Regions from separate parts of the Nonomuraea sp. NPDC059023 genome, predicted to be linked through region 1. Evidence: riboswitches for the same ligand, from Rfam matches in the RefSeq annotation. Region 1 holds a riboswitch; each other region holds the start of a gene.
The links. A riboswitch is a leader RNA that binds a small molecule or an ion and turns the genes downstream of it on or off. The one in region 1 is predicted to bind cyclic di-AMP.

Region 1 (2,178 bases):
CCCGCCTCGTGAAGATGCGTGGATTCACCGGCGTCGCGGTTGTCGAACCGGACGACATAGTGACCCTGCTCGGCGAGGAGCTCACAGAACTCCTCGTCCCAGTGGATGAGCTGGGCGCCGAGCCCCATGATGAGCAGCAGTGGCCGTGCTTGTGGCGAGCCGAAGCTGTCGTAGACGATCTCGATGCCGTTGACGGCCGCGCGCTGGGTCATGGGAAACAGAATCACATTCTGTTCCCCATGAGTAAAGAGGTCAGCGGTCGAACGCCTTGCGGATGCGGCCGCGGGCCAGGAACATGCCGCCGCTCAGGAGGGCCAGGGCGCTGATGAGGGCGAGGCCGCCCACACCGTTCGACTCGGTCTCGCGGGTGGTGACCGCCGCGGCCAGCTCGGCCTGCGGCGCCTTCTCCCGCTCGGAGGCCTGTGCGGAGGTCTGCTCGGGGGCCTTCTCAGGAGCCTGCTCGGGAGCCTTCTTGGCGACCTGCGCGGGAGCGGCCGGGGTCTCGGGCCTCTCGTCCTTCTTCTCGGTCTTCTCCTCCGCGGTCACGACCGGGGGCGTGGCCGGCTTGGCGTCCTTGCGGGACCAGGCGCCGGTGGAGAAGGCGACGGGGTGGTTCTTCTTGCCCACGCCGGGGCCCCACTTGGTGATGACGTACTCGATCTTGATGTGGCCCTGGCCGCCGACGCCGTCGACGGTCAGCGAGCTGGAGTTGAACTTGCCGCCGGTCAGCGAGGCGAAGGTCTTGGCGTCGAGGTCGAGCATGATGCCCCTGTTCGAGGGGACCCCGGGGCCGCGGTCGCCGACGAAGAACGGCTCCTTCTTGCCCTTGTAGATGACGTAGCCCTCGGTCAGGAGGGGCCAGCTCGGGCTGGCGGCCAGGCCCTTCTGCATGGGCTTGCCGGAGGCGGGAAGACCGGTGTCGCCGTTGCGGCCGGAGGCGTCGTCCCAGTAGTAGGAGGCGGTGGTGGAGCCCTTGAGAAGGGGCTTCTTCTCGGAGAAGTCATCCGCGTGTGCGGTTGCGCCGGTGCTGAGGGTGACCGCGCCGATGACGGCGACGGAGGCGAGCATGGTGAAAGAACGCATGCCAAAGCGGGAAGACATGAAGAAGAGAAGTCCTTTGTGCGGGGACAGGGGAAATGCGCTCGTCAAAGGGGCGTAGCCGGGCACAAAGCCGAACGGACGCTACGCGAAAGCGCGGGGGGAAAGCCTGGGGAAGGGGCCGCTCAGTAGGCGGCGGGTGAAACTACGCGGAATGGGGGTTCATCGCGGTGGTGCATGAAAAGATCAGTCCTCTCCATCGCGCCTACCGGGTTAGCTGACGGGTTCGGGCGTGGAGATGCCCTACCGACGCGTACGTCGGATTCACCCCAAGGAACATTGGTTCCCCGGTTCCCGTGGGTACGGGATTCGGCGCCAGCCGGCCGCCTCTTCCTGGTGAAGGGTCGGGTCGCCAACTGGTAACGCTTAGGACTGTAAGTGCCAAAGACGGCAAAAGCAAAACAATCGCCATGAAACGGGCGAAGATCTACCTAAGAAGGTCAAGAAAAAGGGGGGTACGGCCAAGCCGTACCCCCTCAGAACGCCGGCTCAGCCGCCGCTCTTGCGCCGGAACGAACGCTTGCTGGCAGCAGGGCCGTGTGCGCCGTGGATCTTTGACTGATCCGTGCCCCTGCCACCCGCACCCGAGTCGGAGTGCTGATTGCGCTTACGCTCCAGGGCCTCCCGGAACTTGCGCTTCATCTCGTCCTCGGGAGTTTCGCTGACTTCCGGCTCCGGTGTTTCCGCCATGAGGACCTCCTGGTGTTGGGGACCACAACAGCTTCGCACGACGGCCGACCTGACGCGAAACCGGGCACCGCGTCAGCCCAGCCTGGCCAGCTCCTCCGCGGTGAGCTCCAGGTCGGCGGCGGCCAGCGAGTCGAGGATCGTCGCCGGGCGGCTGGAGCCGGGGATCGGGATCATCACCGGGCTCCTGGCCAGCTCCCACGCCAGGCAGACCCGCTGCGGCGAGACCCCGCGCTCGGCGGCGACCTCCCCGAAGGCGGCGTGGCGGCGGCCGAGGCGGCCGACGTGGTTCATGCCCCCCAGCGGCTCCCACGGCAGGAACGCCACGCCGATCTCCTCGCAGACGTCCACCTCCGGCTCACTGCCCCGGAAGCTCGGCGAGTACTGGTTCTG
Region 2 (2,178 bases), on a different contig from region 1:
GTCGACGAGCGGCCACGAGACGACGATGTTGAGCAGCATGGCCAGCCCCGGTGGTGGCTGCAGCGCCACGGTGCCCCCCTTGCCCGGTGATCACATCCGAGGGGTCACACTACTGGGGCGCGCTCACTGCATGGAGATGTGCGGGTGGTCGAAGTGGTTCTCGGTGATGCTGCCGCGGTCGCTCATCGCCCGCCATCCCGATCCCATGTTGATGCGCTGCTTCCAGATCACGTACTTCACGCCGAAGCGGTTCTTGTTCTTGATCGCCCAGGCCGCGATCTGGTCGCCGAGCGCCTGGTTGGCGGCGGTGGGCATGGAGCCGCCGGTGCTCATCATGAAGTCGCAGGCCCGGCCGAGCGGGTGCTCGCCGCCGCCGCCCGAGCGGTAGCAGCCGACCTCGAAGGGCAGGTTGAAGGTCTTTTTGATCTCGTCGCGGATGATCCGCATCCGTGAGGTGATGTTGTCGGAGCCGGAGGGCAGCTCGGGGGCCCAGGATCCGTCGTTGCGCTTGCCGGTGCCGTACGGCATGAGGTCCTGGAGCTTGTCCTTGATGTCCTTGATGACGCCTTCGGCCTCGTCGCGCTCCTTGGCCACCTCGTCCGCCTGTCCGGCGATCTGGGTGGTGAGCGCGGCGGCCGCGTCCGCGGCCTTCTTCTTCTCGTCGCGGGCGGCGGCGACGCCCGCGATGACCGCCTGCTCCTCGTCGGTGAGCTGCTCCAGTACGGCCGCGCCCGGCGCGTCCGGCGTGTACAGGAAGCCGGGCAGCGTGCCGCCGCTGCCCTGGTAGCGCAGCTGGGCGATCTCGGCCACCCGCCGCTCGGCCTCGACCAGCGCCGTCTCGGCGGTGGCCAGGCGCGCCTGGGCGGATTTCTCCGCCTCCTTCGCCTTGGCGAGTGCCACGCGCTTGCCGTTGTAACTCTCGATGAGCTTGTCGACCTGGGTGTTGAGCTTCTTCAGCTCGGCCCGCAGCTGCTTCTCGCCCGGCTTGGGCGCGGCGTGCGCGCTCGCCGGGGTGAACGCCACAGCTGCGGCGGTGATGAGACCGATGGCCAAAGTCGCGGGGGACGCAACCGCCACGTGGGGGATTCCTCTCCATCTGCCGGCCGGGTTAGCTGACGGGTTCGGGCTGGGAGATGCCCTACCACCGAAGTGGATTCACCCCAGGTGAGGCTGGGTCCCCGGCTCCCGGGCAACACGCCCGGGATTAGGCGGCAACGGCTGTGACAACCGGTGCGTGAGGGATATTAGTAGTAAATGGCGGGCAATGCGACTTCAAGTGGAAACCAATTAGTGATCTACCTGTGATCGAAGCAGGCGTGCGGCCTCCTCGGGCAGCACGTCGTTGACGAAGGCCCCCATCGCCGACTCCGACCCCGCCAGGTACTTGAGCTTGCCGGGCGCGCGCCTGATCGAGAACAGCTCCAGGTGCAGATGTCCCAGCTCACGCAGGTACCGCACCGGCGCCTGGTGCCACGCCGAGATGTACGGCATGGCCACCCCGAAGATTCCGTCCAGCGCCCGCAGCACCGAGGTGTAGAGCGGCGCGAAGGCCGCCCGCTCCGCCTCGGTCAGCGCCGCGAGGTCCGGCACCTGACGATGCGGGTAGACATGCACCTCGTACGGCCAGCGCGCCGCGGCCGGCACGAAGGCGGTCCACAACTCGTTGGCCGCCACGACCCGCTCCCCGGCCCGTTCGGCGGCCAGCACGTCCGCGAACAGCCCTGGCCGCCGCTGCGCCGCCGCGAGCTGAAGCTTGGTCCGCGGCGTCACGTACGGGTAGGCGTAGATCTGCCCGTGCGGGTGGGGCAGCGTGATCCCGATCTCCTCGCCCCGGTTCTCGAAGACGAAGACCTGCTCCACGCCCTCGATCGCGGACAACTCGGCGGTGCGGTCCGCCCACGCCTCCATGACCAGCTCGACCTGCGCGTCGCTCAGCCGCGAAAACGACGAGGAGTGCTCGGAGGTGAAGCACACCACCTCACACCGCCCCGCACCCGGCCGCACCTCACTCAAGCCGCCCACATCGTGATAAGTCCCAAAATTTCCGCTGAAAGATGGGAAGCGGTTCTCGAACACCACCACGTCATAGTCGTGCGCCGGGATCTCCGAGGCCCGCGTGTCGGACGACGGGCACAGCGGGCACTCGTCGGCGGGCGGCAGGAACGTCCGCGTCTGCCG
Region 3 (2,178 bases), on a different contig from region 1:
TGAACATGAACGTCCCTTCGCCATTCTGCGTGGCACACCCGGCGGGAAGGCAGCTCGCCTCGAATGAGGAAACTATACCATCCAGAAGGTATAGTAACTCATCGCTGGGGTCCGTGCCGGGGCGCGAGCTCCGGAAGTTCACGAGGGCCCGTCGGCGGCGACGCTCAGCGCGGCGTGTACGGCAATGCCGTCGGAGCCGACCGTGTTGACGGGCCTGGTCAGGGTTGTCCGCCGACCGCCCAGTCGAGCAGCCTCTGAGCGGTCTGGAAGCGGCGGGTGGAGCTGGTCTCCCCGAGAATGACGCCGGCCAGTTGCCGGCCTTCACGGTCCGCGGCGAAGGAGAGCGTGTAGCCGGCGGCCCGGGTGTAGCCGGTCTTCAGACCAACGGCGCCCGGCTTGCCGAGGAGCCGATTCGTATTCCGCCAGGAGTAGGCGCGGTGCTCCGCCGTCGCGGCCACCGAGCGATACCGGCTGGAGGCGACCTTCTTGAGCGCCTGGACGCCCAGCGCGGCCTGGGCCAGCCGCGCCTGGTCGCGTGCGGTGGAGTAGCCGCCTCCGTTGGTGGGCATCCCGTCGGCGTTGACGTAGCGCGTGTCCCGCATACCGAGCTCGCGAGCAGTGAGGTTCATCTTCGCGGTGAACGCGTCGACGCCCGGACCGTACACGCGGGCGAGCGTGTGGGCGGCGTCCGCGCCGGAAGGCAGCATCAGGGCGTACAGCAGGTTCTCCACGGTCAGCCGGTCTCCGGCGCGCAGGCCGGCCACCGAGGCACCGCCCTTCGAGGCGTAGCGAACATCCCCAGAGGTGACCTTGAGGACGTCACCCGGCTTGGCCTCCTTCAGCACGGTGTAGGCGGTCATCACCTTGGTGAGGCTGGCCACGGGCATCCGAAGATCGGCCTTCTTGCTGAAGTAGACCTTGCCGGTCTTGGTGTCGATCACGTGAGCCGCACGGCCGAGCACCGTGGGGGCGTGCGCCGCGACGTCTTGAACGTGGGAGCGGGACTCCGGCGAGTCGTCGGGCCCGACCGGAGGGGTGGCCCGCGCGGCGGTGGCGCAGGCGGTCATGGCAACGGCGGTGGCGGCGAGGCCGAGCAGCGCGCGGTTCAGCCGGTTCTTGAGATCGGTGGGCATGAAGGACTTTGCTCCTTGCTTCCATGCCGCCTACCGGGTTAGCTGACGGGTTCGGGCTGGGAAGTGCCCTACGGTCGCGGCTGAGCGAGCGTCCGATTCACCCCGATGAAGATTGGGTCCCCGGCTCCGTGGAAACGGATTCGGCGGCCGGACGTCGTCCTGCGGATTCCCCAGGAGACGCACGGTCCGGGCAATGAAACGGCAACGAACCCGTCTAGGGCCCGTCACGCAATGCCCGAGACCCTACCAAAAAGTACATATCGTGCAAACAGTACATTTCCGGCTGCGGTTGGAGGACTCACGACGGGCGGGACAGACCAAGCACGATCAGGTCGAACAGCTCCTGGAACGCCTCCGCGTTCGTCCGGCCGAGATGCTCGAGCACCTCGGGATCCTGCAGCCGGTCCAGGGCGGCGTAGATCACCTCCGCCACGAGGCGCGCGTCCGTTTCGCGGAACGCACCGCTGTCTATGCCCTCCTGGATGAGCGCGGCGGCGATGGACGTGGCGAACCGGTAGTGCTCCTCGAACAGCCGGCGGATTCCCGGCTGCCCGGCGACATCGACCGAGAACGCCCGAGCCGCGCGGGTCAGCGCCGTGCTCGCCGCGGACATGTAGGCGTGGACTCGCCCGAGCGGCTCGTCCATCGCCCTCGCCTGGGCCATCGCCTGACGGCCGACGCGCTGCAGAAGCCGGTCGACGACGAGCGCGACGAGTTCGTCCTTGCTGGGCGCCAGCTCGTAGAGGGTACGCCGCGAGCAGTGCAGCCGGGCGGCGAGCTCCTGAATCGTCAGCCGGCGAAAACCCTCCCGAAGGAAGATCTCCTCCAGCTCGGCGAGCACGTTCTCCTGCCGGCTGGTGAAGGAACGCCCGAGCGAGAGGGCGACGGGCGGTCGAGGATATCCGGTCATGCCTGCACTTTCAGGGTACTGTCTAGGGTACCAGGTACTCGAAGATAGTACCCTCTGTGTGTGGAGGCGGAATGCGCCGACCCAGCCGAACCCACGTGAGCATCATGTCGTGCCTGCCGCTGGCCGCCGCGCTCG

Region 2: another riboswitch for cyclic di-AMP. It lies ahead of ACFWYW_RS28245 (coiled-coil domain-containing protein); the one in region 1 lies ahead of ACFWYW_RS16215 (hypothetical protein).
Region 3: another riboswitch for cyclic di-AMP. It lies ahead of ACFWYW_RS39195 (D-alanyl-D-alanine carboxypeptidase family protein); the one in region 1 lies ahead of ACFWYW_RS16215 (hypothetical protein).

The regions. Positions count from the first base shown of each region.
Region 1 covers NZ_JBHYIO010000008.1:133,945-136,122, reverse strand. The annotation lists gene ACFWYW_RS16220 (alpha/beta fold hydrolase) at 1-212, opposite strand, end outside; gene ACFWYW_RS16215 (hypothetical protein) at 253-1,101, opposite strand; cyclic di-AMP (ydaO/yuaA leader) riboswitch at 1,286-1,423, opposite strand; gene ACFWYW_RS16210 (DUF5302 domain-containing protein) at 1,588-1,788, opposite strand; gene ACFWYW_RS16205 (aldo/keto reductase) at 1,861-2,178, opposite strand, start outside.
Region 2 covers NZ_JBHYIO010000017.1:198,748-200,925, forward strand. The annotation lists gene ACFWYW_RS28240 (hypothetical protein) at 1-69, opposite strand, end outside; gene ACFWYW_RS28245 (coiled-coil domain-containing protein) at 124-1,077, opposite strand; cyclic di-AMP (ydaO/yuaA leader) riboswitch at 1,084-1,221, opposite strand; gene galT (galactose-1-phosphate uridylyltransferase) at 1,288-2,178, opposite strand, start outside.
Region 3 covers NZ_JBHYIO010000029.1:93,781-95,958, reverse strand. The annotation lists gene ACFWYW_RS39195 (D-alanyl-D-alanine carboxypeptidase family protein) at 219-1,133, opposite strand; cyclic di-AMP (ydaO/yuaA leader) riboswitch at 1,146-1,289, opposite strand; gene ACFWYW_RS39190 (TetR/AcrR family transcriptional regulator) at 1,432-2,043, opposite strand; gene ACFWYW_RS39185 (tannase/feruloyl esterase family alpha/beta hydrolase) at 2,148-2,178, shown strand, end outside.